DNA from 2 places in the Streptomyces sp. NPDC048479 genome. Region 1 is predicted to be linked to the other one. Evidence: riboswitches for the same ligand, from Rfam matches in the RefSeq annotation. Region 1 holds a riboswitch; the other holds the start of a gene.
The links. A riboswitch is a leader RNA that binds a small molecule or an ion and turns the genes downstream of it on or off. The one in region 1 is predicted to bind glycine.
Positions count from the first base shown of each region.

Region 1 (9,608 bases):
ACGCCGCGTCCGGCCGGTCGAACCACCCCAGCTGGTCGGAGAAGAGCGCCAGGGACAGCATGCCGGTGAAGTAGATGGGCAGCGAGACACCGCCGAGGGCGATGCCCATCGCCGAACGGTCCAGGGGCGTACCGCGCTTGAGGGCGGAGATGATGCCGGTGGAGACACCACCGATCACCCAGAGCACGACAGCGCCCGCGGCGAGCGAGAGGGTGACCGGCAGCCACTCGAGCAACAGCGGCCAGACCTCCTGCTCGGTCTTGAACGAGTACCCGAAGCAGGGCGCGGCGCACTGCGTCACGTCGGAGCCGTTGGCGTACGTACGACCCGCCACCAGTCCGACCACGAACTTGCCGAACTGGACCAGGATCGGGTCGTCCAGGCCCATCTTCTGCCGGATGCCCTCGATGGAGGCGGGGTCGGACTGTTTGCCGACGAAGTACAGCGCCGGGTCCGTCCCGATCATCTTGGGGAAGAGGAAGAAGATTCCGAAGGTCACCAGCGTGATGACCATCAGCATGACGATGACGGCGAAGAATCGCCTGATGAGATATGCAAGCACTGCGCTCGGCCCGACGGTGGCCCGGGAGCCCTCTCTTGTGGAGAGGGCTCCGGGCCACCGCTCGCGGCCATCACCTGCCCTTCGTGCCTAGCGGGTGTGGCACTGGAACGTGAACTGACTGGGATTTACTTGACGACGCCGAGCGAGGCGTAGTCGTAGCGGCCGTTGTAGGCGTCGGCCGTGTAGGCGTTGGTCAGACGGCTGCTGCGCCAGGTGATCGTCTTGTCGTAGACGAAGGGCAGGTAGACAGCGGCCTCGGAGACCTTCTGGTTCATCTGCTTGTAGATCTCGCCGGCCTTGGCCGGGTCGGTCTCGGCGATGGCCTGGTCGAAGAGCTTGTTGACCGCGGGGTCGTTCAGCTCGGAGAAGTTGTTGTTACCGCTCTGCAGGATGAACCGGCCGTCGACCAGCGGCTGCGAGAAGCCCTGGCCGGTCGGGAAGTCCGCGCCCCAGCCCATGATGATGATGCCGTAGCCCTTGTCCTTCACGACCTTCGGCGAACCGATGATGCCGGACGTCTGGGCACCGTCGAACTGGTCGACCTGGGCGTCGATGCCGACCTGCTTCAGCGCGTTCTGCAGCGAGACGGCCGTGGCGACCTCGACCGGCTTGTTGTTACGCACCGCGATGGTGGTCTTGAAGCCGTTCGGCTGGCCACAGGCCTTCAGCGCCGCCTTGGCCTTCGCGACGTTCGGCTTGCTGTCGTTCTTGAGGACCTCGTACGGGTCGTACGTGGGGTCCGAACCCTTGATGCCCGCGGGGAGCATGTTCGGAGCGACGTCGCCACCGGCCTGCGGGCCGCCACGGGCGGTCTGCAGCGACTTCTTGTCGGCGGCGTAGATGACTGCCTTGCGGCACTCGACGTTGTCGAACGGCTTGACCGTCTGCGGGAAGACCGCGTAGCGGATGAAGCCGGTCTGGCCGTTGTCGAGGTTGTCCTTGTGCTTGCGCAGAGCCGTGGTGCGGGCCGCCTGGCCGATGCCGGTCGCGTTGATGTCGATGTCGAAGTCACCCTTGAGCAGGCGCTTGTCCATGTCGTCCGCGTTGGTCATGAAGGTGACCGTGACCTTGTCCGGAAGCGCCTTGCGGATGGTGTCCGAGGCGGGCTTCCAGTTGGTGTTGCGGGACAGCGACATCGACTTGTTCGGCGCGTACGAGTCGATCTTGTACGGGCCGCTGGAGAAGGGCTTCAGGCCGTACTTGGAGGCGGTGTCCTTCTCCTTCTTCACCGGAGAGGCGGCCGGCATGGCGAGCATCTGCTCGAAGTCACCGTTCGGCTTCGGCAGCTTGAAGACGATGGTCTTCGCGTCCGGCGTCTCGATCGCCTTCAGGCCGAGCTTGTCCGCGGCCTTGTCCTTGTACGGACCCTTGTACTCGGTCTTCGGGTCGAGCACCTGCATCAGGTAGACCGGGCCGCCGGAGATGACGTCCTGGGCCCAGGTGCGCTCGATGCCGTACTTGATGTCCTGCGAAGTGATGGGCGTGCCGTCCTCCCAGGTCACGCCATCCTTCAGGGTGTACTTGTAGGTCTTGCCGCCGTCCGAGATCTCGGCCTTCGCGGTCGCGAGGTCCGGGACGAGCTCGGTGCTGGCCTGGCCCGGCGCCGCCTTGAAGCTGACGAGCTGACGGGTGTAGTAGCGGGCGAAGTCCCACATGAAGCCGTAGTAACCGCGCTGCGGGTCCCACGAGTCGGCGTCCTGCGTGCCGACGTATTTCAGCGTGCCGCCCTTGGTGTCGGACGCGTTGGCGACCTTGCCGATGCCGGCGTTGAAGCCGGGCGCACCGGCGCCGTCCTTCTTGTCGTCCTTGCCGCCACAGGCCGTGGTGGTCAGCAGGGCCGCGAGCACGACAGCCGTGCCTGCGGCAAGCCTGCGGTTCGACGTGCGATTGGTTGTCACGATGCTCGCAACCTCCGTAGTAGTCACGGCCCTCGAGGGTCGTGGTTCTGGGCTATTGCTCCTGACGGCTTCGGCAGGGGCGGTGTGTCCGCAGGGACGTGTGGGGGTCAGCGGGAACCCTTCGGGTCCAGCGCATCTCGTACGCCGTCGCCGAAGAGATTGAAGGCCAACACGGTGACGAAGATCGCCAGGCCCGGGATGATCATGAACAGCGGATCGTCCTCGTAGGTGCGCACGGCCGTCGAGAGCATCTCGCCCCACGACGGGGTGGGCGGCTTGACGCCAACGCCGAGGAAGCTCAGTGCGGCTTCCGTCAGGACGTTGGTGGGGATCATCAGCGTCGTGTAGACGGTGATCGGGGCCACCAGGTTGGGCAGCAGCTCCCGGAAGAGAATGTACGCACGTCCCGCACCGAGGCTGCGAGCCGCTTCGACGTATTCCCGCTCACGCAGCGAGAGCGTCTGCCCGCGCACGATCCGGCCGATGTACGGCCAGCCGAAGAAGCCGATCACCAGGACGAGGACCGCGATCCGCAGACCCGAACCGGAGAAGCCCCAGAGTTCGTTCGGGACGACAGAGATCAGGGCGATGATGAAGAGCAGCTGCGGGAAGGCCAGCAGCAGGTCCATCACCCGGCTGATCGCCGCGTCGATCCAGCCCCCGAAGTAGCCGGCGATGACACCGAAGACGGTGCCCAGGCTGACCGCGACGAAGGCGGAGAGGAAGGCGACGAGAAGCGAGATGCGCGCGCCGTAGACGACTCGGCTGAAAACGTCCCTGCCGTTGACCGGCTCAACTCCGAAAAGAAAGTCGGAATTGATGCCGCCCCAGTCACCGATCGGGGTGCCCAGCAGCGGGTCGATCGCATCCTCGTGGAGTTCCTCCGGCGGGTGGCCGAGCAGGCTCACGATCAGTGGAGCGAATATCGCGACCACGATCAGGAGGAGCACCACGAAACCGCCGACAAGTGCGACCTTGTCACGCTTCAACCGGATCCAGGCGATCTTCCAGGGCGACCGCCCCTCGATGGCCTTCTGCGGGACATCGGCGGCGACATCGACGGCAGCGGTTTCGGCCGCGCTCGTGTCGTGCAGTGGTGCCGTCATCGTGGTGGGGACCCCTCTCGGCCGGTGGTGACCGACCCATGCCCGCCGCTGTAGCGGCTTCGTTCACTCAGTGGTGCAGTTGTGTGTATTGCGAGGAATGCTTGAAGAAGCAGGTCGTACACAGGACCGAAGGGTCCTTGATGCGGGGAGTCTTCAACGCCGCTGCGATCACCCGCCAGCCCCCTCGGGGAATGGTTGCTCAAACGTGATGAGGCGAGGGGGTTTCCGTTATACGGACGGAGCCACCGACTGAGCGGAACGTCAAATACCGCATATGGGGCGAAAGTTGACCGATACACCGCCATGCGGACGTTAGCCGCTCTTCGATTGCAAGGCATTCGAAGCCTCGAGAGCGCACAATCCCACCCCGAACATCGGCGTGGGGCATGGAAATAGACAGGTCAGGCCGTCAGTTGTGCTGTTGCGGCCGGCTCAGTGGCCGGCTCAGTGGCCGACCGGCGGCGGATAGCCGTAGCCCCCGCCGGCCGGTGCGCCGCCGGCATGGGCATCGCGGTCGTAGAACGGGCGGGCGTTGGCCCGCAGCCACATCGTGACCGGGTCGTACTCGTCGGACATCGCGACGGTGGAGACCGGCAGCCCGTCCGGGACCGCGGCGATCGACTGCTGCATCATCGCGCGCACCGTGTCCACGGACTGCCTGCTCGTGTCGTACAGATCGAGACCGATGGCGAGATACGGAGCGCCGAGCGCGGGCTGCACCCACGCGCGGCGCAGCGAGCGGATCGCGGACGTGCGGTGGGCGTTCTGAGCGAGCAGGCCGTAGAAGTGCGGGAGCTCGATGGCCGGTTCGGACAGTCGCAGCGGTCCTGCGGGCATCCGGTCGAGGCCGGTGGCGATCCGGCGGAGATCGAGCCAGGGGATGCCGACGCCGCCGCCCGGCGCGTGCGGGTTGAGCCAGATGCCCCAGCGGTCCGGGTACAGCGAGCGGGCGATGTCACGGCCGCTGACCACCTCGTGGGCACGGTTCCAGCTGGAGACGGAGAGCTCCTGGGCGGAGGTGACGCACGGCGCGTAGCCGACGCCGTCGACCTCCATGTTCCCGTACTGGGCATCGGGCGATCCGGCCTGGCCGTGCCAGAGCAGCATCCAGATCTGGCCGTTCGACGGGTCTGCGATGGCGTGCAGCAGCGCCTCGTACGCGTCGTAGCGTCCGGGAGTCACCTGGCGCAGCATGTGCTCGACCTGCCCGGCCGCCGCGGTGCCTGACGCACTCACCCTGGGTTCCGCCCCTCTTCGATGCCTCTTCGATGCAGCAACAGCACAGCCGCCCCGGGCACACAAGTGCTGCGGTAAGGCCATCAAACCAGCTTAATCGGCAGTCCTGACACCGACTTGACGACTACACGTGCTGCCGTTCGTAGAAGGGCCGCACCCGCTCCAGCATCCATGCGCCGACAGGGTCCTGGGCAACATCCAGCAGTACGAGATTGACCGGCCAGCCCACCTGGACCCGGCCGAGTGCCCGGCCGAGCGCGTCCATCGGGGCATTGCGCTCGGCGGCCTCCCAGGAGGAGAGCTGGACACCGATGAAGAGGGTCGGCGGGTCGCCCTCGACGGAGGCGAGCGCACGGCGGGCGGTGAGGACGACACCGGAGGCCTCGAACTCCCCGGCCGCGGCGGCGAGGAAGTCGACCGGCTCCTCCTGCCAGTCGGGCTCGAAGAGCCGCACCCGGCCGCCGCTCGCGGGTCCGTCCAGCGGTGTACGTCCCACCCGGCACAGCTCGGCGACCGCGGGCGGTGGCAGCGGGGCGCCGACCGCACCACCGGGGTTCACGGCGATACCGAGCTGCGGAGGCAGCCCGCGGGCGAATTCCCGGGCGGGCGCGACGGTGAAGGAGATATGGCTGCCGACGCACTGCAGGTACTGCTGCTCGGAGCTGAAGACCGGGACATAGGGAGCGCCATCGATCTCCATCGTGGGCAGATCGAGATCGGGGCTGTCGGCTCCGCCGCCGTTGGGCAGCGGCACCCATATATGGCTGCGGCCGAGCACCTCGACGAGACGGCCCCCGGCGGAGGGGTTGCCGAGCGAGGCGGCGAGCACCTCTTCCAGCTCGTTACCCGGCCAGCCGAAAGCTGGATACGGATGGGCCTGCTCCGGTGTCTCCATGTGCGGTCCTTCTCCCCCGGGCTTCCACGGCTGCGCGCCACGACCCTAACGCCGCGGACCGACGGACATGAACCGGGGGCTCCGCCCCGGACCCCGCTCCTCAATCGCCGGAGGGACTGAACTTCAGCGCGCGCCGCCCTATGGCTTCTCGAAGCCGACCCGCCCCAGCACCCCTGCCGCGTCCCGGTCCAGCAGCACGGCCGAGGCGCAGCCCGCCGGCAGCCGGCCCGCCTCCGCGTCGCCGATCAGATGCCCGACCGCGCGCCGGTGCCGGGCGAAGGCGTACCCGGACACACCGCGGCCCCGCTCGCGCTGCCCCTGTCTGGCGACCTCGGGCGTGACGTCGAGCAGGACCAGATGGAGACCGCTCCCGCGGCGGCGCGCCTCGCGGGCCAGCCAGCGCCGCACCCAGGCCTGCGTACCGCAGTCATGGACGACGACACTCTCGCCGGAGCGCAGCGCCCGCCGCAGCCCGGCGTAGTGGGCGATCCGCACGAGCGGGCGGTACACGGCGTACGGCAGCAGCCGCGGCATCCGGGCGTCCCACCGGTCCCGGGTGTCCTGCGAGTCGATGCCGCGACTGCGCGCCGCGCGCCGGATCAACGTGGACTTTCCGCTGCCGGGCAGGCCGGAGACGACCACCACATCACCGGCGTCGAAGACCAGGCTGCGCGGACTGCGCCCCGAGCGGTCTCTCAGGTCGCGCAGTACGGCTGTGGGAGCCCCGAGTCGTTCCCGAGCGGAGCTCTCCGGCCGGGCGGGCACCCCCGCGGTCGTCGCGAAGACACCGGGCCGCTGCAACGTCATCACCCTCCCCCCATGTCGGGTCACCCTCACCCTTGCCCATGAAGTGTAAAGAGTTGGTAATGCGACACAACCTATTTGCAGCTGCGGGCCACTGCGGGCAGGCGCGGCCGCGTTCCGGACCGTACGCACCACTCTGCCGCGATGCGTGCAATGATGTGCGCGCCAACTGCATACCGGCCGCTTGAATCCACGCGGGAGAGTCCTGGCCACTGTGTGCGCCGGGCGCCGAAGGAGCAAGTCCCTCCCTTGAATCTCTCAGGCCCCGTACCGCGTGTGATGAGGCAGATCTGAAAAGCGAGCCGCTGTCGAGTGGCTCCACCCAAGGTGCAAGTCACGACCATCAATACGCGTGGTCGCGACGAACCTCTCAGGTTCCGATGACAGATGGGGAGGATTGTCCTCGCCGGCCTGCCCTGGGAGCCACATCTATGAGCAACGTCCCCCGTCTGACCGCCCTCGACGCCCTGCACCGCTCGCTGGGCGCGACCATGACCGACTTCGCGGGCTGGGACATGCCGCTGCGGTACGGCAGTGAGCGCGACGAGCACAACGCCGTACGCACCAAGGCCGGTCTCTTCGACCTCTCGCACATGGGCGAGATCACCGTCACCGGAGCGCGCGCCGCCGATCTCCTCGACTTCGCGCTGGTCGGCAACATCGGCGGAGTGGCCGTCGGCCGCGCCCGATACACCATGATCTGCCAGGAGGACGGCGGGATCCTCGACGACCTGATCGTCTACCGCCTCGGCGAGACGGAGTACATGGTCGTCGCCAACGCGGGCAACGCCCAGGTGGTGCTGGACGCGCTGACCGCCCGCGCCGAGGGCTACGACGCCGAGGTGCGGGACGACCGCGACGCGTACGCGCTCATCGCCGTCCAGGGCCCGGAGTCCCCCGGCATCCTCAAGTCGCTGACCGACGCCGACCTGGACGGCCTGAAGTACTACGCGGGCCTGCCCGGCACGGTCGCCGGCGTCCCGGCGCTGATCGCCCGTACCGGCTACACCGGCGAGGACGGCTTCGAGCTCTTCGTCGAGCCGCAGTACGCCGAGAAGCTCTGGCAGTCGCTGACCGAGGCGGGCGCGCCCGTCGGTCTCGTCCCGGCCGGTCTGTCCTGCCGCGACACGCTCCGCCTGGAGGCGGGCATGCCGCTGTACGGGCATGAGCTGACCACCGCGCTGACCCCGTTCGACGCGGGCCTCGGCCGGGTCGTGAAGTTCGAGAAGACCACGAACGACGGGCGTTTCGTCGGCCGCGAGGCACTCGAGGCCGCCGCCGCGCGCGCCGAGGCCAACCCGCCGCGCAAACTCGTCGGCCTGATCGCCGAGGGCCGCCGGGTCCCGCGCGCCGGCTTCTCCGTGGTCGCAGGCGGCCAGGTCATCGGCGTGGTCACCTCCGGTGCGCCCTCCCCGACCCTGGGCAAGCCGATCGCCATCGCGTACGTGGACGCGGCGCACGCCGCGCCGGGCCGCGAGGGCGTCGGCGTCGACATCCGCGGCACCCACGAGCCGTACGAGGTCGTCGCGCTGCCGTTCTACAAGCGCCAGAAGTGATCGTCCGCACCTTCACTCCGTTCACCAGCACTCCCCCGCGTACAGGAGAATTCAGGCCATGAGCAACCCCCAGCAGCTGCGCTTCAGCAAGGAGCACGAGTGGCTGTCGGCCGCCGAGGACGGCGTGTCGACGGTCGGCATCACGGAGCACGCGGCGAACGCGCTCGGCGATGTGGTGTACGTCCAGCTCCCCGAGGTCGGTGACACGGTGACCGCGGGCGAGACCTGCGGTGAGCTGGAGTCGACCAAGTCCGTAAGCGACCTGTACTCCCCGGTCAGCGGTGAGGTCACCGAGGCCAACGAGGACGTCGTCAATGACCCGTCGCTGGTGAACTCCGCCCCCTTCGAGGGCGGCTGGCTCTTCAAGGTGCGCGTCAGCGAGGAGCCGAAGGACCTGCTCTCCGCCGACGAGTACACCGAGTTCTCCGGCAACTGACCACGACCACGACAGGGATCGAGATGTCGCTTCTCAACGCCCCTCTCCACGAGCTGGACCCGGACGTCGCCGCCGCTGTCGACGCCGAGCTCCACCGCCAGCAGTCCACCCTCGAGATGATCGCCTCGGAGAACTTCGCTCCGGTCGCGGTCATGGAGGCGCAGGGCTCCGTCCTCACCAACAAGTACGCCGAGGGCTACCCGGGCCGCCGCTACTACGGCGGCTGCGAGCACGTCGATGTCGTCGAGCAGATCGCGATCGACCGCATCAAGGCGCTCTTCGGCGCCGAGCACGCCAACGTCCAGCCGCACTCGGGCGCCCAGGCGAACGCGGCCGCGATGTTCGCGCTGCTGAAGCCGGGCGACACGATCATGGGTCTGAACCTCGCCCACGGCGGGCACCTCACCCACGGCATGAAGATCAACTTCTCCGGCAAGCTGTACAACGTGGTCGCGTACCACGTGGACAACGAGACCGGCCAGGTCGACATGGCCGAGGTCGAGCGCCTCGCCAAGGAGTCCCGTCCGAAGCTGATCATCGCCGGCTGGTCCGCGTACCCGCGCCAGCTGGATTTCGCGGCCTTCCGTCGGATCGCGGACGAGGTCGGCGCGTACCTCATGGTCGACATGGCCCACTTCGCGGGCCTCGTCGCCGCCGGTCTGCACCCGAACCCGGTGCCGCACGCCCATGTCGTCACCACCACCACGCACAAGACCCTCGGCGGTCCGCGCGGCGGTGTGATCCTGTCGACGCAGGAGCTCGCCAAGAAGATCAACTCCGCGGTCTTCCCCGGCCAGCAGGGCGGTCCGCTGGAGCACGTCATCGCGGCGAAGGCGGTCTCCTTCAAGGTCGCGGCGACCGAGGAGTTCAAGGAGCGCCAGCAGCGCACGCTGAACGGCGCCCGTATCCTCGCCGAGCGTCTCGTCCAGGCCGATGTGACCGAGCACGGCGTCTCCGTCCTGTCCGGCGGTACGGATGTGCACCTGGTCCTGGTCGACCTGCGCAACTCCGAGCTGGACGGCCAGCAGGCCGAGGACCGCCTCCACGAGGTGGGCATCACGGTCAACCGCAACGCGATCCCGAACGACCCGCGGCCGCCGATGGTCACCTCGGGT
Region 1 covers NZ_JBEZKA010000006.1:268,338-277,945, reverse strand. Annotated here, with positions in the region: gene AB0D12_RS12610 (ABC transporter permease) at 1-562, opposite strand, end outside; gene AB0D12_RS12605 (ABC transporter substrate-binding protein) at 688-2,460, opposite strand; gene AB0D12_RS12600 (ABC transporter permease) at 2,568-3,566, opposite strand; gene AB0D12_RS12595 (enhanced serine sensitivity protein SseB C-terminal domain-containing protein) at 4,011-4,802, opposite strand; gene AB0D12_RS12590 (enhanced serine sensitivity protein SseB) at 4,927-5,697, opposite strand; gene AB0D12_RS12585 (AAA family ATPase) at 5,836-6,504, opposite strand; glycine riboswitch at 6,687-6,784, shown strand; gene gcvT (glycine cleavage system aminomethyltransferase GcvT) at 6,933-8,057, shown strand; gene gcvH (glycine cleavage system protein GcvH) at 8,116-8,493, shown strand; gene glyA (serine hydroxymethyltransferase) at 8,517-9,608, shown strand, end outside.

Region 2 (4,232 bases), on a different contig from region 1:
GCTGCATGGCGAGCGAGTCGACACCGGCGAGACCCTGGTCGGTAACAATCCCGCCGATGAGCTGGCCAGGCGCAGGCGCGACCGGGCCGTCTGAACACCCCGTTGTCAGTGGCGTAGGGCAGCATCGGAGATGTGAGAACCGCGCCGACGATTCTGCATCTGGACATGGATGCCTTCTTCGCCGCCGCCGAACAGGCGGCGAAGCCGAGTCTGCGCGGGAAGCCCGTGGTGGTCGGCGGGCTCGGGCCGCGCGGAGTCGTCGCCACCGCCTCATACGAGGCCAGACGCTTCGGTGTGCACTCGGCGATGCCGATGGCGCAGGCCAGGCGGCTTGCGCCGAATGCCGCGTATCTCGTGCCGCGCTTCTCGCTCTACCGCGCCGTCAGCGAACAGGTGATGGAGCTGCTGGGCAGGCTCTCGCCGCTGGTGGAGCCGCTGAGCCTGGACGAAGCCTTTGTGGACCTGGAGGCGGGCGGCTCGGCCGACGACTCGGAGTCGGCCAGGAGGACAGGTGAGCGGCTGCGCGCCGATATCCGAGCGGTCACAGGGCTCACCGGTTCGGTCGGGCTGGCGGGCTCCAAGATGCTCGCCAAAATCGCCTCCGAGCAGGCAAAACCCGACGGTCTGGTGCTCATGGAGCCCGGCACGGAGCGCGAGCTGCTCGGGCCGATGTCCGTGCGGACGCTGCCCGGGGTGGGGCCGGCGACCGGGGAACATCTGCGGCGGGCCGGAATGACGACCGTGGCCGATCTGGCGGAGGCGGGCGAGGACGAGCTCGTACGGCTGCTGGGCAAGGCGCACGGAGCCTCGCTGTTCCGGATGGCCGTGGGGCACGACGACCGGCCGGTGGTGGCCGAGCGGGACGCGAAGTCGGTATCGGTGGAGGACACCTTCGACGTGGATCTGCATGACCGGGTGCGGGTCCGGATCGAGGTGGAGCGGCTCGCCGAGCGGTGTGTGCAGCGGCTGCGGTCGTCCGGGCACTCGGGGCGGACCATCGTGCTGAAGGTGCGGCGGTACGACTTTTCGACGCTGACGCGCTCGGAGACGCTGCGCGGGCCGACGGACGACCCCGGGGTGGTGCGGGAGGCCGCCGGGCGGCTGCTGGAGGCCGTGGACACCACGGGCGGGGTGCGGCTGCTGGGGGTGGGCGTGACCGGGCTCGCGGACTACACGCAGGAGGATCTGTTCGCCCAGGCTGCCGCCGGTGAGCGGGCCGAGGCCGCGGATGCGGACGGCGACCCGGAGTCGCACGAGGCCGACGAAGCAGCCGGCGCAGCGGGTGCGGAGTCGGAGGCGCCCGCCGAGCGGCGCTGGCTGGCCGGGCACGACGTACGGCATGCCGAGTACGGGGCGGGGTGGGTGCAGGGCAGCGGGGTGGGGCGGGTCACGGTGCGGTTCGAGGAGCCGGGGTCGCGGCGGCCGGGGCGGGTGCGCACGTTCATGGTGGACGACCCGGATCTGGGGCCGGGCGATCCGCTGCCGCTGGTGGCGCTGCCACCGGCAGCGGACGCCGCCGGTCAGTCCTCCCGGCCCGCCAGTCGGCCGAAGTCCCGGTCGGGGCGGGAGCCGGGGCCGCGGCGGGAGCCGGACTCCCCGTCGGAGGGGGCGGACGGGGCTGAGGGGTCCGAGGGGTCGGAGGGGTCGGAGGAGGCAGCGGGCGTCTCGGGAGGCTCGGAGAGTTCGAGTCCGTAGTGGTGGTACAGCTGGAGCTCCTGCTCGGGGGAGAGATGGCGGCCGACGCCGAAGTCGGGGGCATCCTTGATCAGCGCGCGCTCGTACGGGACGTGCAGGGTGTCGTCGACGACCTTGCTGGGCTCGAGCGGGACGAAGGCGTCCCGGCTGAAGAGGCCCGTGCGCACGGCCGCCCACTCGGGCGCCCCTGTCGCATCGTCCAGATACACCTCGTCCACAGTCCCGATCTTGGTGCCACTGCGGTCGAACGCCTTGCGGCCGATCAGGCTGCGCGGATCGATATCGGTCTGCACGGTCCCTCCAATAGGTCGCAACTGCTGTTTAAATACTACAAAAGTGCACATCAGTGGTATCGGCCACTCGAGCGATCGGCGAGGGGGCGCGCTGGTACGCTGGCAAACGGCTGCTGACCCCGTGCGGGAGAGTCCTCCGGTGAAAGTACCGGTGGCGCCGAAGGAGCAAATCCTCCCCGGAATCTCTCAGGCCCCTGTACCGCACGGACGAGGTCACTCTGGAAAGCAGGGCGGGCGTCGGACGGCATCCGCTCTCACCGACGGTGAAAGTCGGCGTGCCTTGTGCGCGCCGGTGAAGCTCTCAGGTTGAGATGACAGAGGGGGAGGCCGTCCGGGCATCCGCGCCGTGGTGCCCCTCGTAGGTCGTGTCTGACCAGGAGGCCTCCTTAATGACCGCCAACCGCATTCCGCTCTCCCAGTTGGAGCGAGGCACCCCCTTCGAGCAGCGCCACATCGGGCCCGATGTCGAGGCCCAGGCCAAGATGCTCGCGCAGGTGGGCTACGGCTCGCTCGACGAGCTGACCGCTGCCGCGGTGCCCGCTGTGATCAAGAGCGCCGAGGCGCTCAACCTCCCGGGCGCTCGCACCGAAGCCGACGTTCTCGCCGAGCTGCGCACACTCGCCGACCGCAATCAGGTGCTGGCGCCGATGATCGGCCTCGGGTACTACGGCACCTTCACGCCGCCGGTCATCCTGCGCAATGTCATGGAGAACCCGGCCTGGTACACCGCGTACACGCCGTACCAGCCGGAGATCTCGCAGGGCCGGCTCGAGGCTCTGCTGAACTTCCAGACGATGGTGGCCGATCTGACCGGCCTGCCGACCTCCGGCGCTTCGCTGCTCGACGAGGGCACCGCCGCCGCCGAGGCCATGTCGCTCGCCCGCCGGGTCGGCAAGGTCAAGGACGGCGTCTTCCTGGTCGACGCCGACGCCCTGCCGCAGACCCTCGCGGTGATCCAGACCCGCGCCGAGCCGACCGGCGTCGAGGTCGTCACCGCGGATCTGAGCGAGGGCATTCCGGCCGAGATCGCCGAGCGCGGCGTCTTCGGCGTGCTGCTGCAGTACCCGGGCGCCTCCGGTGCCGTTCGGGACATCAAGCCCGTCGTCGAGCAGGCGCACGAGCTCGGTGCGATCGTCACCGTCGCCGCCGATCTGCTGGCGCTGACCCTGCTCACCTCGCCCGGCAAGCTGGGCGCCGACATCGCCGTCGGCACCACTCAGCGCTTCGGTGTCCCGATGGGCTTCGGCGGCCCGCACGCCGGCTACATGGCCGTACGCGACAAGTTCGCCCGCAGCCTGCCGGGCCGACTCGTCGGCGTCTCCGTGGACGCGGACGGCAACAAGGCCTACCGGCTCGCGCTGCAGACCCGGGAGCAGCACATCCGCCGGGAGAAGGCCACCAGCAACATCTGCACCGCCCAGGTGCTGCTCGCCGTCATGGCGGGGATGTACGCGGTCTACCACGGTCCGGAGGGCCTGCGGTCGATCGCACAGCGCACCCACCGCTATGCGGCGCTGCTCGAGGCGGGACTGCGGGACGGCGGAGTGGAGGTCGTGCACGGTTCCTACTTCGACACGGTTACCGTCCGGGTGCCGGGCAAGGCCGCCGAGGTCGTCGCCGCCGCACGCGAGGGCGGGGTCAACCTCCACCTCGTCGACGGTGACCAGGTCTCCATCTCCTGCGACGAAACCACCGGACGTGCACAGCTGACCGCCGTCTGGTCCGCCTTCGGCGTCGATGGCGACATCGAGGCGCTCGACGCGACCACTGGGGAAACGTTGCCCCAGGCTCTGCTGCGGACCGACGACTACCTCACGCACCCCGTCTTCCACCAGCACCGTTCCGAGACCGCGATGCTGCGCTACCTGCGCAGGCTCGCCGACCGTGACTACGCGCTGGACCGCGGCATGATCCCGCTCGGCTCCTGCACCATGAAGCTGAACGCGACCACCGAGATGGAGCCGGTGACCTGGCCGGAGTTTGCGCAGATGCACCCCTTCGCGCCGGTCGAGCAGGCCGCCGGGTACCTCACGCTCATCCGCGAGCTGGAGGAGCGCCTCGCCGAGGTCACCGGGTACGACGCGGTGTCCATCCAGCCCAACGCCGGTTCGCAGGGCGAGCTCGCGGGCCTGCTCGCCGTACGCGCGTACCACCGCGCCAACGGCGACACCCAGCGCACCATCTGCCTCATCCCGTCCTCCGCGCACGGCACCAACGCCGCCAGCGCCGTGATGGCGGGCATGA
Region 2 covers NZ_JBEZKA010000056.1:12,744-16,975, reverse strand. Annotated here, with positions in the region: gene AB0D12_RS39370 (MerR family transcriptional regulator) at 1-94, shown strand, start outside; partial or broken gene AB0D12_RS39365 (DNA polymerase IV) at 133-1,563, shown strand; gene AB0D12_RS39360 (PRC-barrel domain-containing protein) at 1,521-2,000, opposite strand; glycine riboswitch at 2,103-2,200, shown strand; gene gcvP (aminomethyl-transferring glycine dehydrogenase) at 2,378-4,232, shown strand, end outside.
Region 2: it holds a riboswitch for glycine, as region 1 does, so the genes downstream of both, gcvP (aminomethyl-transferring glycine dehydrogenase) here and gcvT (glycine cleavage system aminomethyltransferase GcvT) in region 1, are expected to answer to the same signal.